Regions from separate parts of the Thioalkalivibrio sp. ALMg9 genome, predicted to be linked through region 1. Evidence: predicted binding sites of a transcription regulator. Region 1 holds the regulator's gene; the other holds the start of a gene.

Region 1 (10,580 bases):
AACCGCATGAACTTCAACCCCGAAACGACCCGCAAGCTCGCCCTGGCCGTCCTCAATGACGAGGCCGAGGCCGTACGCAACCTCGCCCGGCGCATCGACGACCGCTTCCTCGAGGCCTGCCGCTGCATCCTCGCGTGCAAGGGCCGCGTGATCGTCACCGGCATGGGCAAGTCCGGGCACATCGGCAGCAAGCTGGCCGCGACCCTGGCCTCCACCGGCACGCCGGCCTTCTTCGTGCATCCGGGCGAGGCCAGTCACGGCGATCTCGGCATGATCACCCGCGAGGACGTGGTCATCGCGCTGTCGAACTCCGGCGAGACCGACGAGATCATCACCATCCTGCCGCTGATCCGGCGCCTGGGCGTACCGCTGATCGCGATGACCGGCAACCCCGGCTCGCGCCTCGGCGCGGATGCCACCGTACACCTGGATGTCAGCGTCGAGCGCGAGGCGTGCCCGCTGGGCCTGGCTCCCACCTCCAGCACCACCGCCGCGCTGGCGATGGGCGATGCCCTGGCCGTCGCGGTGTTGGATGCACGCGGCTTTACCGCCAACGACTTTGCCCGCTCGCACCCCGGCGGCCGCCTTGGCCGGCGCCTGCTGGTGCATGTCGCCGACATCATGCATACCGGAGGCGCGATCCCGCGCATCACCCCGGACGCCCCACTCAAGGACGCCCTGTTCGAGATCACCCGCAAGGGTCTGGGGCTGGTGATCATCACCGACGGTGACGATCGCATCCAGGGCGTGTTCACCGATGGCGACCTGCGGCGCACCCTGGATGCCGGGCACAGCCTGGACGGCCTGACCATCGGCGAGGCCATGACCACCGGCGGCCACACCGCGCAGCCCGACTGGCTGGCGGTGGAGGCCCTGGAGGCCATGGAGAGCCGGCGCATCAACGCCCTGCCCGTCACCGACGCCGAAAACCGCCTGGTGGGCGTGATCAACATGCACGACCTGCTGCGCGCCGGGGTGGCGTGATGAACCTGGATGCCACCACTCTGCGCACCCACCAGCAGGCCGTTCGCCTGCTGATCCTGGACGTGGACGGCGTGCTGACCGACGGCAGCCTGTTCCTGGGCGACGGCGGCGAGCAGTACAAGGCCTTCAACAGCCGCGACGGCCACGGTATCCGTCTGGCCCTGGACGGCGGGATCGAGATCGCCATCCTGACCGGGCGCACCTCCGGGGTCGTCGAGCACCGCATGCGCGACCTGGGAGTGGAGCATCTGATCCAGGGCCGCCGCGACAAGGGCGAAGCCCTGCACGAACTGCTGCAGCGCACCGGTCACGACCCCGCCGAAGCGGCCTTCATGGGCGACGACATCGTGGATCTTCCAGCGATGCAGCGGGTCGGGCTCGGGATCGCGGTCGGCGACGCCCACCCGCTGGTGCGCCAGCATGCCCAGTGGGTGACCGAAGCCCATGGTGGGCGCGGGGCCGTGCGCGAGGCCTGCGAGGGCCTGCTGGCCGCGCAGGACCGGCTCGACGCGCTGTTCGAGACCTACCTGAACGGATGAGCCGCAGGATTCGCAGCCGACTCGGATGGACCCTGGCCGTGCTCGCATTCGCGACCGTGCCCCTGGCGCAGGCTGAGGTAAGCCCGCCCGAGGGCGAGGTCACGCTGCAGATTGACGGCTTCACCCTGCATGCCACCGGCGACGACGGCGAACTGAGCCATCGTCTGCGCGGCACCCGCCTGCGCGAGTTTGGACGTGACGGCCCCCAGTGGGTGGACGACCCGGACCTCGACCTGTTCGCCGAAGGCGGTATCGAATGGCGCTGGACTGCCCCCGCCGCGCTGCATCAACCGGCCGCCGCGACCCTGGACCTGGTGGGCCCCACCCACGGCGTACAGCCGCCCCGCGGCGAACGCGTGGAGACCCTCATCGATTCGCGGGATGTTCGCGTCGCCACCGACACCATGGTCGCCACTTCGGATGCCCTTTCCACCCTGAACCAGCCGGGCCTGTTCCAGCGCGGCACCGGTCTGCGCGTGGACTCGCGAGGGGATACCATAGAGTTGTTCCATGACGTGTACTCGCTCTACAGCGAGACGAGCGAGGAGGATCCCGCGCATGACCCCGAATCCCCATAGCCTTCGCCACCGTCCGGGCCAACCGGGTGCCCGCGTGGCGGCGCTCCTGCTGCTCGTGCTGCTGGCCACGCCCGCGTTCGCCCAGCAGGGCTCGGGCCCGGCGCTGCCGGTGGAGATCACTGCCGACCGCGCGGAGATGGACGAACGCCAGGGGCTGGGGACCTACACCGGCGACGTGATCGTGATCCGCGGCGACATGACCCTGGAGGCCGACAAGGTCTACGTGCGCACCCGCGATCGCCGCCCCTACGAGATGGAGGCCCACGGCGAGCCGGCACGCCTGGAATCACCCGATCCGGAAACCGGAGAGATGCGCATTGCCACCGCCCTGCGCATCGACTACCTGCTGAACGAAGACCGCATGATCCTCACCGACCAGGCCCATGTGATCACCACCAGCGAGGAGGCGCGCGGCAAGCGCATCACCTACGACCTGACGACCGACGTGATCGAGGCCGAACGCGGCGAAGGCGACAGCGAGCGCGTGCGCATCACCATCCAGCCGCGCGACGACGAATGAACGCCACCGCCCCCAGCCCATCCGCCACACCGGCACAAACCAACGACCGCCTGATCGGACGCGAGCTGACCAAGCGCTACGGCCAGCGCACGGTGCTGGACCAGGTGGACGTCGACCTCGCGCCCGGCGAGGTGGTCGGCCTGCTGGGCCCGAACGGGGCCGGCAAGACCACCTGCTTCTACAGCCTGGTCGGGCTGATCCGCCCCAATACCGGACGCATCACCCTGGGCGAACGCGATATCACCCGCGCCCCCATCCATGTGCGCGCGCGCGCCGGCCTCGGCTACCTGCCGCAGGAGGCCTCGATCTTTCGCCGCCTGAGCGTGTGGGACAACCTCCAGGCCGTGCTCGAGCTGCGCCCCGGACTCGATCGCCACGAGCGCCGGCGCATTGGCGATGCGCTGATCGAGGAGTTCCAGCTCGAGACCGTGCGCCACAGCCCGGGCATCGCGCTGTCCGGTGGGGAACGGCGCCGGGCCGAGATCGCCCGCGCCCTCGCCGGGGATCCGCGCTTCATCTGTCTGGACGAGCCCTTCGCCGGGGTGGACCCGATCTCGGTGGGCGACATCCAGGACGTGATTCGGCATCTCGCCCAGCGCGGCATCGGCGTACTGATCTCCGATCACAACGTGCGCGAGACCCTCGGCATCTGCCACAGGGCCTATATTCTAAGCGAAGGCCGCCTGCTGGCCGCCGGGACACCGGACGAGCTGCTGGCCGATCCCCAGGTGCGCCGGGTCTATCTCGGCGAGAACTTCCGCCTGTGAAAGCGCCCCATATGCGGCCCGGTCGGTGCACAAACCACAAGGCAGGCTTTAAGATTCCATCAATGCCAACCCTCGCCCCGCATACCCGATGCTGAAACCCGGCCTGAATCTGCAGCTGGGTCAAACGCTGACCATGACCCCGCAACTGCAGCAGGCGATCCGCCTGTTGCAGCTGTCCACGCTCGAGCTCCAGGTGGAGATCCAGCAGGCGCTGGAGAGCAACCCCATGCTCGAACAGGTCGAGGACGAAGATGCCGAGGCCGACACCGAGCGCCTGAACCAGGACGGCGAGCTGGTGGAAGGCGATCGCATGGAGGCCACCACCACCAGCGACGACGTGATCCCCGAGGAACTGACGACCGACAGCCGCTGGGACGACATCTACGAGCCGGCCCCGACGCCCAACAAGGGCGTGGATGACCGCGACCCGCTGGAAAACACCAGCGACGACGACGGTGAGGGCCTGCAGGATCACCTGCTGTGGCAGCTGCATCTGAGCCATCTGACACCGCGCGACCAGCGCATCGGGGCGGCCCTGATTGACGCCATCAGCCCCGACGGCTATCTCGAGGGTGACCTGGAAACCCTGGCCGAGACCATCAGCCGAGGCGAGGATGAAACCGTCGGCGTCGACGAGGTCGAGGCAGTGCTCCACTGGATTCAGCAGTGCGACCCGCTGGGGGTCGGCGCGCGCAACCTGCGGGAGTGCCTGGAGATCCAGCTACGCGAACTGGCCCCGGACGCCCCGGCCCGCGAGGCCGCACGGGCGATCCTGGAACACGGCATGGACAGCCTGGGCAAGCGCGACTACAAGGCCCTGCAGCGCCAGTCCGGCGTACGCGACCCGGACGAACTGGCCCGCGCACTGGATCTGATCCGCACCCTGAACCCGCGCCCCGGCGCACAGATCAGCTCCGCCACCTCGGAATACGTGGTCCCGGATGTCTACGTGCGCCACACCACCGAGGGCTGGCGCGTGGAGCTGAATCCGGAGATCGCACCGCGCATCCGCATCAACGACCTCTACGCCGGCATGGTGCGCCAGGTCTCGGATGCCCGCGACAGCGCCTTTATGCGCGATCAGCTGCAGGAGGCACGCTGGTTCCTGAAGAGCCTGCACAGCCGCAACGACACACTGCTGCGGGTCGCCGAGGCGATCGTCCACCGCCAGCAGGGCTTTCTCGAGCATGGCGACGTCGCGATGCAGCCATTGATCCTGCGCGACATTGCCGAGACCCTGGAGATGCACGAATCGACCATCTCGCGGGTTACCACGCAGAAATACATGCACACCCCGCGCGGGGTCTTCGAGTTCAAGTATTTCTTCTCCAGCCATGTCGGCACGAACGATGGCGGCGAGTGTTCCGCCACCGCCATCCGTGCCATGATTCGCGAATTGATTGGCGACGAACCCCCGAACAAGCCGCTCAGCGATGCCCGGCTCGCCCAGGTCCTGTCGGACCGGGGCATCAACGTAGCGCGCCGCACCGTGGCCAAGTACCGCGAGGCGATGCACATCCCTTCATCCAGCGAACGCCGGCAGATGGCCTCGATGCCCACCGGCAGCAAGTAACCAAGGAGTCCTGACCATGCAGATCAACCTGACCGGCCACCACGTGGACATCACCGACGCCCTGCGCGACTACGTCAACGAGAAATTCGCGAAGCTGGAGCGCCACTTCGACAAGGTCATCGACGTCCACGTCGTGCTGACCCACGAGAAGACCCGGAATCAGCACAACCAGGCCGAAGCGAATCTCCAGGTCAGCGGCAATCACATCCACGCCGAGGCCTCTCACGAGGACATGTATGCCGCGATCGACGCGCTGATCGACAAAGTCGACCGTCAGCTGATCAAGCACAAGGAAAAGGTCAAGGACCACCACCGCGCCGAAGGTGCCCAGCGCAACCGCGAGCAGGCCTCCTGATCCATGACGATTGCCGAGTTGATCACCTCCGAGCGCATTGGCCTGCAACCCGAGTGCTCCAGCCAGAAACGGGCCCTGGAGGCCCTGGCGGACCTCCTCGCCGGCGGAGGTGACGGCACGGGACCGGGGAGCAACGCGATCTTCGAGGCCTTGTCCGCGCGCGAAAAACTCGGATCCACCGGTCTCGGCCATGGGGTTGCGATTCCCCATGGCCGCCTGGCCGATCTCGAGGCGCCGCGCGTGGCCGTGCTGCGCCTGGAAAAGGGCGTCGACTTCGACGCCATGGATCACGAGCCGGTCGATATCCTGATCGCACTGCTGGTCCCGGAGGCCGCCACCGGCGACCATCTCGACCTGCTGGCCCAGCTCGCCCGCGGCCTGTCGCAGCCAGACACCATCGGAGCGCTGCGCCGGGCCGGGGACGCGGCGGCCCTGGAACAGGAACTCGTGCGCCGCTTCAGCGAGGACTAAGCCCGTGGAACCCGCCTCCAGCCGCGATTCCGGCGCGCAGCGTCTGCCATGAACGAGGCGCTGGGAGAAGGCGGGATCGCCCGCGACATCAACGTGGAGAGCCTGATCCAGGCCATGGGAAACCGCCTGGATCTTCGCTTCGTGCACGGCGAACATGCAGCACCCGACCGCAAGCTGGTCGGCGACGACGGGGACGACCTGCCGCTGGCCGGCCATCTCAACCTGATCCGGCCCAACCGCATCCAGATCATCGGCGACTTCGAGGCCCGCTACATCTCCAGCCTCAGCGCCACCCAGTGCAACGACCTGATCCTGGAGATGGCCCGCACCGGGACCACCGCGGTGATCTTCGCCGAGGACACCTGTCCGTTCTCGGAGATGCCCGACGCCCCGCAGGAGGCGCTGCCGCTGATCCTGTGCTCCAGCACCAGCAGCCACGAGATTATCTCGCTGCTGCGCTATTTCCTGCAGCAGCGCCTGGCCCATTTCGAGGTGCGCCACGGCGTGTTCATGGAGATCCTCGGGATCGGGGTGCTGATCAGCGGCGCCTCCAGCGTCGGCAAGAGCGAGGTCGCACTGGAACTGATCTCGCGCGGGCATCGCCTGATCGCCGACGATGCCCCCGAATTCGCGCGCATTGCGCCCGACATCGTGCGCGGCCACTGCCCGGCCCTGCTCCAGGACCTGCTCGAGGTGCGCGGTCTTGGGGTGCTCAACATCCGCGCCATGTACGGCGATTCCGCGATCAAGGGCGGCAAGTACCTGCGCCTGATCATCGACCTACGCGATCATGGCGAACCCTCGCCGGTCCCCGATGACCGGCTGAACGGGCGCCGCGGCGAGATCGATATCCTCGGCCTGCGCGTCCCCTTGATCAGCCTGCCGATCGCGCCGGGGCGTAACATCGCGGTGATGATCGAGGCGGCCGTGCGCAACCACATGCTGCACATGCAGGGCTATATCGCTGGCGACGACCTGCGCGCACGCCAGCGCCGCCAGATGAGCGGCGAGACGGAGGAGCCGCCCTACCATCGCGCGGTGCCCGCCACTACGGTCCCCAACCCGGACCCGGAGGGCTGAATCGGCCATGCGCCTGCTAATCGTCAGTGGCCTGTCCGGGTCCGGCAAGACCGTGGCCCTGCACACCCTAGAGGATGCCGGCTACTTCTGCGTCGACAACCTCCCGCTGCCGCTGCTGCCGGACCTGATCGATCAGGTCCGGCAGGGCCACTACGACACCGAGACCGACCGCCATCTGGCCGTGGGCGTGGATGTGCGCAGCGGCCTGGAGGCCCTGGAGGGGTTCTCCGATCTCCTGGCGCAACTACGGGCGGACGGGGTGCAGGTGGAGGTCCTGTTCCTGCAGGCGGCCAGCGAGGTGCTGCTGCGGCGCTACCACCTGACCCGCCGGCGCCACCCGCTGGCGCGCGACGGCGTGCCACTGGTCGAGGCCATCGACCGCGAACGCGAGTGGCTGGGCCATGTGGCCGCGGAGGCCGACCTGACGGTCGACACCTCGCGCCTGTCGATGCACGATCTGGCCCGCACCCTGCGCGACCGCATAGGCGAGCGCGGGGAACACGAACTATCCCTGCAGTTCCAGTCTTTCGGCTTCAAACACGGCGCGCCGCTGGATTCCGACTTCGTGTTCGACGTGCGCTGCTTGCCCAATCCGCACTACGAAAGCGATCTGGCCGCCCTGACCGGTCGCGACCCGCCCGTGTGCGAGTTCCTTGAGCGGCACGCGGAGGTCGCGGCCATGTTCGACAGCATCCAGGGATTCCTGTCCCAGTGGCTGCCGCGCCTGCTGGACGATCACCGCAGCTACATAACCGTCTCCATCGGTTGTACCGGCGGGCAACACCGCTCGGTGTATCTGGTGGAGCGGCTTGCGGAGGCGTGGCAGGATCGGGAACATGTTACTGTTAGCACCCGTCACCGCGAGCTGGGGAAACAGTAACCACTGGACGCGGGACGAGGGCCTTCTGGAACCCGCAATCGGAGCAGATCCATGGGCGTTGGTCTCATTCTGATCACGCATCAAAACCTGGGCGATACCCTGCTGCAGACCGCGCAGAGCATGCTCGGGGGCCTGCCCGAGGACTGCGAGTCCATGGCGATGTCCCAGAACGACGACCCCGACGAGGTCCTGGCCCGCGCCCGCGAGCGCCTGGCGACCCTCGACAGCGGCTCGGGGGTGCTCGTTCTGACCGACATGTTTGGCTCCACGCCTTCCAACGTGGCGATTCGTGTCGCCCGGGGTGCAAATGCCCGCGTGATCGCCGGCGCCAACCTGCCGATGCTCATCCGCGTGCTCAACTATCAACACCTCCCCCTGACCGAACTGGTCAACAAGGCCCTTTCGGGCGGCCATGACGGGATTCTCCTCTGCGATCAGGAGTGCAGCGATGCCGCAGCGCGTAGTCCCCATCGTTAATCGCCTGGGGATGCACGCGCGCGCCGCGGCCAAGTTCGTCAGCCTGGCCAGCAAATTCGCCGCGGACGTCTCCGTCTCCCGCAACCAGCAGGAGGTGAATGGCAAGAGCATCATGGGCGTGATGATGCTGGCCGCCGCCCAGGGCAGCGAGATCACCATTGAGGCCGAAGGCAAGGATGCGCCGGAGGCGCTGGATGCACTCGCAGAGTTGGTCGCCGATCGTTTCGGCGAAGAGGCCTGAACCTCCGAGTCCCGCCCGCACCGGTCAACAACCACCATCCCCCTGCGGGGGCTATCCGGGCCACGCTCCCGGCTCGGAGCCCGCGTTAGCCAGCCCGTCCAGGCCGACCTGCTCGAGCTTGCGCTCCGCCAGGCGCACAGCGACCGTCAGGGCCTGCTCCGGGGGCTCCCCGGAGACCAGCGCGTGGATCAACCCGGCATTGAAGGTATCCCCTGCCCCCACGCTGTCGACCACCCGCAGTCCGGGCGTCGCTTCACAATGGTGGATCACGCCCCCCGCGGCCACCCAGGCCCCTTCGGCCCCGGCGGTCACGGTCAGGATGCGATCCGGGAAGCGCTCGGAAAGCTGCTCCAGCGCAGCCTCGGGAGTGCCCGCCACGCTCGCCGCCCAGTCGCGCGAGAGCATCAGGACATCGGCATAGTCCAGGCATGCGTCGAGCCCCGGCCGGGGCTTCTCCAGCTCCAGCGACACCGGCTGGTCAAAGATGCTCTCGCGCACCGCGCGCAGGATGGACGCAAGGGCCTCCGGGTTACGCCCCTCGAAGTGCAACCAGTCATATTCCGGCCAGGGTACGCCCGCGAGATCCTCCACCCCGAGTTCGGGCAGGTCGCGGTGATGAACGATGGTGCGACTTCCCGTCTCCCTGGAGCGAAGAATATGGGAGGTCGGCGTCGCTCCGGGCCGGCGTACGCAGTGACGAACATCCAGTCCGTGGCCCTCCAGGGACGCGCTCAAGGCATCCCCGGCCGCACCCTTGGCGATGACTGCGGCCAGGCCCGGGCGGTGGCCGAACTGCGCCAGGATCGTTGCCGTGTTGGTCGCGTTGCCTCCAGGCTGGGTGGTGCTGGCGAGCGCCCGGACCTCGTCGTCCTCGGCCGGGAAGGCTGCAACATCGAGGGTGTGGTCGAGCGTGACAATGCCAGTCGCGAGGATACGTGCCATACGGGCTCCCGTGATGAAGGAGCGCCATTCTGGCGGGTCGCGCCCATTACGTCATCTCGCATATTCGTCATCCGCGGATGCTCCTGCGACAATAACCCCTCTGTCTCAGGAGGCCCCGACCGGTATGGCCACGTTCCCTTCTCCCGAATCCACCGAAGCCGCCTTTTACGCGGCCTTTCAGGCAGGCGATGCACAAGGCATGCGCGAAATCTGGCACGACAGTGCCGAGTGTGTCTGCATCCACCCAGGTGGCGAGCGCCTGCAGGGAACGGACATCATCCTGGAAAGCTGGGACGACATCCTGCCGAGGATGCGCGGGGTGATCGTACACCGAACCCAGGTGACGGCCATCCCGGGCGAAGACCTCGTCCTCCACGTATTGCGCGAAAACCTGTATGTCCAGGGTGAGCGGCGCGGCGTCATGCTGGCGACCAATGGCTACCGCCATGATGGGGAAAGCTGGCGCATGGTGCTCCACCACGCCAGCCCGGACCCGGAACCCACGCCGGAATGGCCCACCGGGGGCGTGCACTGATGGCGACGGATGCCGATCGCTGCGTCGAGGCGTATTACGCCGCCTTTCGTGCCGCCGATATCGAACAGATGATGCGCCTCTGGGGCGAGCGTCCCGACATCGTCTGCATCCACCCGGGCAGCCCGCGCGCCCACCGGGGCGTGGCAGAGGTGATGGAGAGCTGGCTACTGGTCTTCGCGCGTGAACTGAATATCGGGATCGAACCGAAGATCGTGGGGCGCCACGAGACCGGGGAGATCATCAGCCTGGTCATCGAGGAGGCGATCACGCGACCGGGCGACGTCGCGCCCACCGGGACGATCCTGATCAGCCAGACCTGGCGCTGGCTGGACACGGGCTGGCGCCTGCTGTTTCACCACGCCTCGCACGGGCGCCGCTCACCGCCATCGCAGGACGGCATGTTCGTCCCCGATGGCGGCGGCAACACCCGCCACTGACGAGCAGTGGGATCGACCACGAAGCGCATGAACGCACGAAGAAGGTCCAAAGCGAGTGCACCACGGAGCACCTAGAGAAGGGCGTTCGGGGCAGGTGTGTTCCGAGGCAAAAGGATCCGCGAACGGTATGGATGCGTGTCGTGAAGCGCCTGAACAACCGGAAACTGCCTCGCTGTGCTCCGCCGTCCTCGGGGGGTTCAA
Region 2 (10,580 bases), 110 kb from region 1:
CTCGGCGATCGTCCTGGTGGTCGGTTTCATGCTCTGGAGCGGGTTTACCGATCAGTTCGGGGATGCATTGCGCCGCGGGGTCTTCCATGTCGTGTCCATTGCGACCACGACGGGATATGCCACCGACAGCTTCTACCTGTGGCCCGGTTTCCTGCCTGTGTTGTTGATCCTCCTGTCGTTCATCGGTGGCTGTACCGGTTCCACCGGTGGTGGCATGAAGGTGGTGCGCGTGCTGTTGCTGGTGAAGCAGGGGCTGCGCGAGATCAAGCGTCTGATCCACCCGCACGCGCGGATCGCCGTGAAGGTCAACGGGAAGGAGGCCCCGGATCGCGTCGTGCAGGCGGTGTGGGGCTTCCTGGCGGCCTACGTGATGGTGTTCGTAGTGATGATGCTGGGGCTGATGGCATCCGGTCTGGATCAGGTGACCGCGTTCTCGGCAGTGGCGGCCTCGCTGAACAACCTGGGTCCCGGTCTGGGCGAGGTCGGGCCCAACTTCCAGTCGATCAACGATTTCAGCAAGTGGGTCCTGGTGGTTGCGATGCTGATGGGGCGCCTGGAAATCTTTACCGTGCTGGTGCTTCTGTCGCCCGCCTTCTGGCGGCGTTAGCCTGACTGTACGTATCGGCACGCGCCGAGGGAGGTACCCCATGAGCGACATGATCGAACGCTTCCAGAATATGCTCGACGGCGGTCAGGATTCCGCCATGCTGCGTTTCTCGCTGGGCAATGCCCTGGCGACCGATGGCCAGCTGGAGGCCGCAGTGCCCCATCTGCAGCGGGCGCTGGATCTGGACGGCGGTTATTCCGCGGCCTGGAAGCTGCTGGCGAAGACGCTGGTGGAGCTGGAGCGCCCCGAGTCGGCCCTGTCCACCTGCGAGCGCGGTATCCGCGTGGCCACCGAGAAGGGTGATCTGCAGGCCGCGAAGGAGATGGAGGTCTACGCCAAGCGCGCCCGCAAGCAGCAGGCCGCCACGGACGGGCCCGCCGACGGTACCGGGGGCGCATGAGCGCTGTCGACGACGAAACCGGGCGGCGCGAGGACGCTGGTGCCTACCAGGCCCCGCTGACCGCCGCGCACTTCGCCCCGCGTTACTGGGGCAGCTGGCTGTTGCTGGGCCTGGCCTGGGTGCTGCAGGAGCTGCCGCGACCGGCCGTGCGCGGTCTCGCCGGCGGCCTGGGCCGGCTGATTCGCCGGCTGGCCGGGCGCAGTCGGGCGGTGGTCGAGCGCAACCTGGAGCTGTGCTTCCCGGCGATGACCGCCGCGGAGCGCGCCCAGCGCCTGGAGGCCTATTACCGCTACCAGGCGCAGACGGCGCTGGACTACGGGTTGCTGTGGTTCGGCAAGCCCGGCCAGCACGCCGCCCGCATTCGCATCGAGGGTCTGGAGCACTACGAGCGCCTGCGCTCCGGCGGGACGCCAGTGATCATCCTGGCGCCGCATTCCCTGGGGCTGGATTACGGCGGCGTGCGCATGAGTCAGATGTTCGACGGCGTGTCCTTCGCCAAGCCGATGAAGAACCCGGTGCTGGAGTGGATCAACCACCGCAGCCGCACGCGCTATTCCGGCGATATCTTCGCCCGCGACCAGGGCCTGCGCCCGGCCATTCGCCAGCTCAAGCGCGGTCGCTTCTTCTATTACCTGCCGGACGAGGACCTGGGCGCCGAGGGCGCGGTATTCGTGGATTTCTTCGGTGTTCAGAAGGCCACGCTGACCGCGCTGGCGCGCCTGGCGCGCATGTCGAAGGCGGCGGTCCTGCCCAGCTTCGCCTGGTATGACGCGGCGGCGGACCAGTACGTGATGCGCCTGTGGCCGCCCCTGGAAGACTATCCCTCGGGGGATGATGCCGTCGATGCGCGGCAGATGAACGCCGCCATCGAGCGTGGCATCGAGCAGGCCCCGGCGCAGTACCTGTGGTCCATGCGCCTGTTCCGCACCCGGCCCGAGGGCGAGCCGCGCCTGTACCCCGCGCGCGAGCGCTGATCCCGCCCTCATGCCCGAGGGCGACACGATCCACAAGCTGGCCGCCGCGTTGCGGCCGGTACTGGAGGGCGCAACGCTGACTGCGGTAGCGACCCGCGCCCGGCGCGGCGATCCGTTGCTCGAGCATGGCGCGATGACCGCCGGGACCGTGCAGGCCCGGGGCAAGCACTTGTTGCTGGATCTTGCAGCTGCGGATGGCCGGCCGTGGCAGTTGCGCACCCACCTGGGTATGTACGGGACCTGGCACCAGTACGCCCCGGGTGTCGCCTGGCACAAGCCGGCCTCCAGTGCCTGGGCCATCCTCAGCCTCCCGGAGCGGGTACTGGTCTGCTTTCACCCTCGCGAACTGCAGTGGCGCCCGCGCACGGCGGGGGCGGCGGATGTCCCGCGTCTGGATGCCCGTGTCGGCCCTGATCTGCTGGACCCGGCGATCGACCTGGATGCCGTGGTCATGCGGGTGCGGACCGTCGCGGACCCGGCGCGCCCGATCCTGGATGTGCTGCTGGATCAGTCGCTGGCGGCGGGCATCGGAAACATCTACAAGTCAGAGGTGCTGTTCCTGCAAGGCTGTCACCCGCTGTGGCCTCTCGGGCAGGTGTCGCAGCGAGTGCTGGCGGGGCTGTACCGCGATGCCGAGCGGTTGCTGCGGCGCAACTTGAAGCCGGGTCCGCGCATCACCCGCGAGCGCGCGGAGGAGGGGGCGTTCCTGAACGTCTATGGCCGCCGTGGCGAGCTCTGCCGGCAGTGCGGCGCACCGGTCGAATATGCCCTGCTGGGCGAACACGGCCGCTCGACGTACTGGTGCCCTGTCTGCCAGCCGAGGGAACCCGCCGCCTGAACACAGGTACCAATGGACATCGGACCGAACAAGGAGCGAGCCATGAGCAAGCGCAAACATATCCTGGGACGTGTAACGGTGGTTCCCATGACCGTGGGCCTTCTGGTGGCATGCACCGGGTCCTCCGGGGTCTCGGCCGAGGGCCTGGAGGGCGGGCAGCAGGATCTGCAGGTCAGCGTGCTGCACGAGGAACTGAATCACCCCTGGGCCATCGCCTTCCTGCCCGAAGGCGGTGCACTGATCAGCGAGCGCCCGGGCACCCTGCGCTGGTTCGAGGACGCCGAGGCCTTCGACGGGCGGGGCGCGCTGGTCCCGGGGTTGCCGGACGACCTGCAGGCGCGCAACCAGGGCGGTTTGCTGGATCTTGCCCTGCATCCGGAGTTCGCCGACAACCGCTGGCTGTACTTCACCTACTCGGCGAGCGTGGAGGGCGGACTGACGACCCGCCTGGCGCGTGGGCGCTTCCAGGATGGCGAGCTGCAGGACGTGGAGACGCTGTTCACCGCCGAGCCGGGTGTCAGCGGCGGCCGCCACTTCGGCAGCCGCATCGTGTTTGACCAGGCCGGGTACGTGTACATCAGCGTGGGTGACCGCGGCGATCGCGATCATGCGCAGGACACCTCCACCCATATCGGCAGCATCATCCGGCTGCATGACGATGGTTCGGTGCCGGATGACAACCCGCTGGTGGATGAACCCGACGCCCGCCCGGAGATCTGGGCCTGGGGTGTGCGCAACCCGCAGGGCATGGTAATGGACCCCGAGACCGGCACCTTCTGGCAGAACGAGCATGGCCCGCGCGGGGGTGACGAGGTCAACATCATCGAACCTGGCCTGAATTACGGCTGGCCGGTCATTACCCACGGCGAGGAATACCGTGGCGGCCAGGTGGGCGAGGGCCTGACCGAGAAGGAGGGGATGGAATCACCGCTGCATCACTGGACGCCTTCCATTGCCCCGTCCGGCATGGCGATCCTGCGCGATCCGGCCTTTGCCGACTGGGATGGTGACCTGCTGGTCGGCGGACTGGTGCACCAGACGCTGCGCCGCCTGACCTTCGACGGGCGCGACCTGGTCAATGAGTCCGAGGTGCTGCCGGATCTGGATCGCCGTGTGCGCGACGTGCGCGTGCACGAAGGCGCAATCTACGTACTTACCGACCACAACCCGGGGGAGCTGATCCGGCTCACCCCGGCTGACTGATGGAGTCGCCGATGTTCGCATTTTCCGAGCCGCGCATGCCTGCGCCCGAGCAGGCCTTGCCCGGGCGCGAGGAGCCGATGCCGGTGCCCGGGCGCCACATGGTGCTGGGAACCCCGTTGGCACCGCCGTACCCCGAGGGCATGCAGGTGATCCAGTTCGGCATGGGCTGCTTCTGGGGCGCCGAGCGACTGTTCTGGCAGCTGGACGGGGTGTACTCCACCAGCGTCGGTTACGGCGGCGGCTATACCCCGAATCCGACCTATCGCGAGGTATGCAGCGGCCAGACCGGGCACACCGAACTGGTGCGTGTGGTATTCGATCCGCGGCGAGTCGACCTGGATGCGCTGTTCCGCACCTTCTGGGAAGGCCACGACCCGACCCAGGGCATGCGCCAGGGCAACGACGTCGGTACCCAGTACCGCTCCGCGATCTACACCACCGATGCGGACCAGCTGGCGGCCGCCGAGACCAGCCGCCAACGCTTCCAGGCCGCGCTGGACAAGGCTCGGGGCGGAACGATCAGCACGGAGATCGTCGAAGGGGCGGCGTTCTATTTCGCCGAAGAGGATCACCAGCAATACCTGGCCAAGGTCCCCCACGGCTACTGCGGCCTCGGCGGCCTCTCCGTGCCGTACCCGGCCTGAGCGCCTGCCCTTCTTCGTGTCTTCTTGGTGAATCGGGTTTTAGCCGGTATTGGCGGCGGCCCGAACCAGGGCGTGGAACAGACGCTGGTGGCGACGCTTCTGGGGCAGGTATTCCGGGTGCCACTGCACGCCGATGCACCACCCGCGGTCGGCCTCGATCGCCTGTACCACGCCGCTGCTCTCGCGGCCGGCGACCCTTAGCCCGCGACCCAGGCCATCCACCGCCTGATTGTGCAGGGCGTTCACGTGCAGCGTGGCGTCGCCCAGGATGTCGGCCAGGTGGCTGCGCGGCTCCAGCTGCACCGGCTTGACCGGCAACAGGCTGCGGGCCTGTGGTGTTTCCACGTAGAACTCGGCCAGATCGCGCTGCAGCGTGCCGCCGCGCACCACGTTGACCAGCTGCATGCCGCGGCAGATGCCGAGGATCGGCCGATGATCGTCCAGCGCGCGGTGGATCAGGGCCTTCTCCAGGCGGTCGCGGTCGACGTCCAGTACGCCGCCGTGCGACTGGAACAGCCGGCGCAGCAGCCACAGGGCCGGGTAGAAGAGATAGCCGATCAGGCGCTGCGAGAGGCGGCGCTCCGCCTGGCGGATGGCGGCCGCATCCGGCCCATCGGGCAGGGTCTCGCCGTAGAGCTCGGGGTCGACATCCGCCCCGCCGCCCACGATCAGTCCGTCGAACGGGCAACGGCCGCGCGGCTTTCCCGGGCGCAACCGCAAAGGGCGGCCTCCCGCGCGCCACACCGCCAGGGCGGTGAACAGCCAGGCCGGACCCCCGCCCTGGTCCGGCCCGGTGATCGCGATCACCGGGCGACGGGCTTGGGGCGTGACCCGGCTGGTTGCATTGGGAGCCGAGTCAGAACCAGTCACGGAGGCGCTGGCTCCAGTCGTCGGCCCAGCGGCCGAGGGCCTGGCCGGGGCGGTCCAGGTATTCCCGCGACAGGCGCTCCAGGCGTTCCGGATCCGCCGCCAGACGTTCCACCTCGACCCAGCCATTGAACGGTCGCGCCAGGCTCCAGTCCGGGTCGTCGATCTCGCAGTTCGGCAGGCGGTAATGGAAGGCCGGGCGCGGTTTGATCAAGTCGTGTTCCACCGGTGCGGCGTTGACCCGTTCCGGGTCCAGGTGGGCAAACAAGGGCAACAGGTCCAGTGGTCGGTTGCGCGTCGGGCTGTGTGCCAGGTAGGCATCGATCAGGCCGGCCTGATCGGGTTGGAAGTCCGGGTCCAGCATGTGGCGTACAAAGGGCCCGGGAAATGCCCGAATGTAGGGCGACAGTCGCCGTGCCAGGTCGATTGCGCCGGCCGCGGTGAGGGCCTCGGCCATCAGCAGGAAGCTGCGCAGGATCGCCAGCAGCCACTCGGCATCGGTGCGGTGGATCTCGATATTGATCTGCAACCCGAAGGCGTACAGAAACGACCGTTCGGTGCCCTGGGCGCCGGCCTCTTGCAGGGCCGCGCGTACCCGGTCGAGGCGGGGCAGGTCGGCCACCGGGATCGGCGGGGCCACGATTTCATGCGGCACCAGGCGGCCGGCGGCGTCGGCCAGCCAGCGATCCAGCGCCGCCTTGTCGGAGTCGTCCAGCGAGATGCCGAGGCGCGCGAGATGCTCGCGGTAGGCCCGGTCCTTCAGCACCCGGGCGTCCAGTTCCAGCTGGAAGTCGCCGACGTCGGTATCGCGCACGCGGGCGACGAACGCATTGTCCGGTTCGATCTGCCCTCCGAATTCGGCCTTTACTGCTTCGGCCATAATCTCCAGCGAGACCCCGGCCATCTCGATCTCTACCCCGATGCGACGCGGTTCGCCCTCGGGGCTGTCGGGCCACGGGAGGTCGTGGAAGGGCTCGCTCATGCGTGTCTCGAAGCCGTGCAAGGAGAGCTCCATGATAACGGCTCGGTGTACCTCGTGCGGCCCGGGCAGTAGGATAGGCGCCGACCTACAGGAGCCCGCCGAGCCCATGGATCGAATCTATCTGCGCGACCTCGAAATCGATGCCGTTGTCGGTGTCTACGACTGGGAACAGCGGATCCAGCGCCGCCTGCGATTCGACATCGAACTGGCGGCGGATACCCGCATCGCCGCCTATTCCGGCGAGATCGGCGATACCGTCGATTACGAGGCGGTGGCCAACGCGGTGCGGGCCATCGTCACGCGCGAGCCGCACGCGCTGCTGGAATCCCTGGCCGAAGAGATCTCCGAGGCCCTGATGGCCCAGTTCGGCACCCCCTGGGTGCGCATCAAGCTGGGCAAGCCCGGGGCCGTTCCCGGTGTACGCGAGGTCGGCATCGAGATCGAGCGCGGCACCCTCGCGACGGCCGACTAGCCCCTCTTCTCCTACGGGCCCTTCCGGCCCGCTTTCCTGCCTCTTGTTCCGCGTCTGCCCCGTGCGGGGACCGGACCGTGTTCACACTTTTTGTTGATTGCACGCTTTTGGTGCGTGTGCACTTTTAGTGCGCACCATCCAGAGGCAAAACCTCGTGGTTCGGCCGCAACACGTGTTGTGAAAAGCCGATTTTGCTCCCTTTTGGTACTTGGCACAGCCCGTGCAAGGACCGGGTGTCGACTACGCGACACTCGATTGACCAATCTGGGAGATGACCAACATGAAGAAGTTCACCCGTTCCGCGCTGGCCGCTGCTGTCCTCACCGTAGGCTCCACCGGTGGCATCGCGTTTACCTCCACCGCCGCCGCGGAGCTGTCCGTGAACATTGGTGCGGTGTCCAACTACTACTTCAGGGGCTTTTCCGAAAGCGATGACGGTGCGGCCATTCAGGGCGGCATTGATTACGAGCATGCCTCCGGGTTTTACGCCGGAACCTGGCTGTCGAACGTCGATTTTGGTGATGACACCAGCTACGAGCTCGATCTCTATGCCGGATTCGCCGACGAGTTCGCCAGCGGGTTCGGATACGACGTTGGCTACATCTACTATGCCTACCCCGATGCCCGTGATGACACCGGCTCCCTGAGCGCCGACTTTGGCGAGATCTACGGGGAAGTCAGCTTTGATACTGGCACCGTCGGTCTCTACGGCGGTATGGCCTATGTTGTTCACGACAGTGATGACTCGGCCTTGCAGGATGACGACATGTACTTCTACGCCGGTCTGGATATCCCGTTCATGGATGTCTACAGCGCCGGGTTCCTCGTGGGTCGTACCAGCTTCGACGATTCCGATGCCGAAAACTACACCCATTACACCGCCAGCCTGGCGCGCGACGCCGGGGACTGGGGCGAGTTCAGCCTTAACCTCGAGTATGTCGACGAATCCGACGAGGACCTGGGCGCCTGGGTGGGCTGGTCCAAGACGTTCTGAAGCCGGCTATTACCTCTTAATGCAAAGGCGGGTCCGTGGATCAGCGGACCCGCCCACAGGAGTCTGACATGAAGATGATTACCGCCGTGATCAAGCCGTTCAAGCTTGATGATGTTCGCGAGGCGATCTCGGAGATCGGCGTGCAGGGCATGACCATGACCGAAGTGAAGGGTTTTGGTCGCCAGCGCGGTCATACCGAGTTGTATCGCGGTGCCGAGTATGTAGTCGATTTTCTGCCCAAGGTGAAGCTTGAAGTGGCCGTTGACGAAAACCTGGTCGACCAGGTCGTCGAGGCCATTTCAAAGTCCGCCAGCACGGGCAAAATCGGCGACGGCAAGATCTTTATTACGCCGGTGGAGCAGGTCGTGCGCATTCGCACGGGCGAAACCGGACCGGAAGCGCTTTAAACCTTTGCCTTCCAGCGAATGAGGAATTTCAATCATGGAAATTGAACAGCAAGTTGTCGAACTCGCCTATGCGATGGACACCTTTTACTTTCTGGTGGCCGGTGCACTGGTGATGTGGATGGCCGCGGGCTTCACCATGCTCGAGGCCGGTATGGTGCGCACCAAGAGTGTGGCCGAAATCGCAACCAAGAATATCGCCCTGTATTCGATCGCCAGCATCATGTACATGCTGATCGGCTACAACATCATGTACAGCGATGGTCTCAGCTCCATTATCCCGGGGCTGGGCTTCCTGATCAGCGGCGACAACGCAGTCGCGGACGTGCTGGGTAGCGGTGGCGACATCTACTACTCGGATCGTGCCGACTTCTTCTTCCAGGTCGTGTTCGTCGCCACCGCGATGTCCATCGTCTCGGGTGCCGTGGCCGAGCGCATGAAACTGTGGGCCTTCCTGGCCTTTGCGGTCGTGCTGACGGGCTTCATCTACCCGATCCAGGGCTTCTGGAGCTGGGGTGGCGGTATCCTCGACCAGATCGGCTACCTGGACTACGCCGGTTCCGGCATCGTCCACTTCACGGGTGCCGCTGCGGCGCTGGCCGGTGTGTTGCTCCTCGGGGCGCGCAAGGGCAAGTACGGCGCGGATGGCAAGATCAACGCCATTCCGGGTTCCAACATGCCGCTGGCCACGCTGGGTGTGCTGATCCTGTGGCTGGGTTGGTTCGGCTTTAATGGCGGGTCCGAGCTGAAGGTGTCGGACATCGAGTCCGCCAATGCCGTGGCCGCCGTGTTCGCCAACACCAACCTGGCCGCGGCCGGGGGTGTGGTTGCCGCGCTGATCACCACCCGTCTGATCTTCGGCAAGGCCGACCTGACCATGGCGCTGAACGGAGCGGTTGCGGGGCTGGTGTCCATCACTGCCGAGCCGCTGATGCCCAGCCCGGTCCTGGCGATGATCATCGGTGCCGTGGGTGGTGTGATCGTGGTGTTCTCGATCGTCGCCCTCGACAAGCTGAAGATCGACGACCCGGTTGGTGCGATCTCCGCGCACGGGACGGCCGGTATCTGGGGCGTGATGGCGGTCCTGCTGTCGAACCCGGATGCGACCTTCTTCGGGCAGATCGTGGGCCTGCTCGCCATCTTCGTTTTCGTCTTCGTGGCCAGCCTGATCGTCTGGGCGATCCTCAAGGCGGTGATGGGCATCCGCCTGAGCGAAGAGGACGAGGCCATGGGCGCCGATATCGCCGAGTGCGGTCTCGAGGCCTACCCGGAGTTCACCGGGAAGCAATAAAGCCTCGTTAACCTGAAACCGGGGTCGGGCCGTAACCCGGCGCGATCCCGACACATCGTCTCCTCCGACGCCGACAAGACAGTCTCCCAGGACTTGGATGTTGGCCTTTCGGCGCCCCTTTACCGGGCGCCTTTTTTTGTTCGGTATGCGGGCCGAACGGGGCTACCCGCGCCGGACTTGCAGGTAACATCCCGCTGCAACCCGATCCCGGTTCCGAGCCTCTCCCTCAAGCAGCGTCTCCCGGTCCGGCCATTCATCCCCGTACCCCGGCTTCGGTTACGATCCCGCTTTTGCCGCACCGGAACCCTGTCGCATGGATCGCCTGCTGGACGTCCGACAACTGCAAACGCCACAGCTGGGCCCGCTGGATCTGGCGGTTCAGCCGGGCGAACTGGTGCAGGTCACCGGCGCCTCGGGTGCCGGCAAGTCCCTGCTGTTGCGCGCTCTGGCGGATCTCGACCCCAGCACGGGGGAGGTGATGCTGAACGGCGAGGCGCGCGACGCCATGCTGCCGGTCCAGTGGCGCCGGCGCGTGGCCTATGTGCCGGCCGAGACCGCCTGGTGGGGCGAGCGCGTGGACGAACACCTGCCCGCCGATTTCTCGCGCGAGGCGGCCCTGCACCTGCTGGAACAGGTCGCGTTGCCCGAGGCCTCGCTGGGGTGGGAGGTCGAGCGTCTCTCCAGCGGCGAAAAACAGCGCCTGGGTCTGGTGCGCGCGCTGCTGAACCGGCCCCGTGTCCTGCTGCTGGACGAGCCCACCGCCAACCTGGACCTGGAGAACACCAAGCGCATCGAGCGCGCGGTGCGGGCGTACTTGGCCGAAGAAGAGGCGGCGGCACTATGGGTCAGTCATGACACGCTGCAGCGCCAGCGTCTGGGCGGGCGCATCCTGACCATCCGCGAT

The links. Region 1 encodes sigma-54, which starts transcription at its own class of promoters, with help from an activator protein. Its sites were predicted from a motif close to TGGCANGNTNCNTGCTT; they were not measured.
Region 2: F792_RS0103255 (TorF family putative porin) is a predicted target of sigma-54. The motif match lies at 7,197-7,213, and genes of this name have one in related genera.

The regions. Positions count from the first base shown of each region.
Region 1 is NZ_AQYC01000006.1:131,579-142,158, forward strand. Features, by position in the region: gene F792_RS0102730 (calcium/sodium antiporter) at 1-10, shown strand, start outside; gene F792_RS0102735 (KpsF/GutQ family sugar-phosphate isomerase) at 7-984, shown strand; gene F792_RS0102740 (HAD family hydrolase) at 984-1,523, shown strand; gene lptC (LPS export ABC transporter periplasmic protein LptC) at 1,520-2,101, shown strand; gene lptA (lipopolysaccharide transport periplasmic protein LptA) at 2,082-2,621, shown strand; gene lptB (LPS export ABC transporter ATP-binding protein) at 2,618-3,388, shown strand; gene F792_RS0102760 (RNA polymerase factor sigma-54) at 3,477-4,961, shown strand; gene hpf (ribosome hibernation-promoting factor, HPF/YfiA family) at 4,978-5,316, shown strand; gene F792_RS0102770 (PTS sugar transporter subunit IIA) at 5,320-5,787, shown strand; gene hprK (HPr(Ser) kinase/phosphatase) at 5,836-6,867, shown strand; gene rapZ (RNase adapter RapZ) at 6,875-7,747, shown strand; gene F792_RS0102785 (PTS sugar transporter subunit IIA) at 7,799-8,224, shown strand; gene F792_RS0102790 (HPr family phosphocarrier protein) at 8,196-8,465, shown strand; gene F792_RS0102795 (PfkB family carbohydrate kinase) at 8,517-9,407, opposite strand; gene F792_RS0102800 (nuclear transport factor 2 family protein) at 9,532-9,942, shown strand; gene F792_RS0102805 (nuclear transport factor 2 family protein) at 9,918-10,379, shown strand.
Region 2 is NZ_AQYC01000006.1:237,568-248,147, reverse strand. Features, by position in the region: gene F792_RS0103300 (TrkH family potassium uptake protein) at 1-607, shown strand, start outside; gene F792_RS0103295 (tetratricopeptide repeat protein) at 648-1,007, shown strand; gene F792_RS0103290 (lysophospholipid acyltransferase family protein) at 1,004-1,981, shown strand; gene F792_RS0103285 (DNA-formamidopyrimidine glycosylase family protein) at 1,992-2,819, shown strand; gene F792_RS0103280 (PQQ-dependent sugar dehydrogenase) at 2,862-4,022, shown strand; gene msrA (peptide-methionine (S)-S-oxide reductase MsrA) at 4,034-4,666, shown strand; gene F792_RS0103270 (gamma-glutamyl-gamma-aminobutyrate hydrolase family protein) at 4,706-5,473, opposite strand; gene F792_RS0103265 (amidoligase family protein) at 5,523-6,548, opposite strand; gene folB (dihydroneopterin aldolase) at 6,622-6,987, shown strand; gene F792_RS0103255 (TorF family putative porin) at 7,268-7,981, shown strand; gene F792_RS0103250 (P-II family nitrogen regulator) at 8,050-8,388, shown strand; gene F792_RS0103245 (ammonium transporter) at 8,423-9,676, shown strand; gene F792_RS0103240 (ATP-binding cassette domain-containing protein) at 9,990-10,580, shown strand, end outside.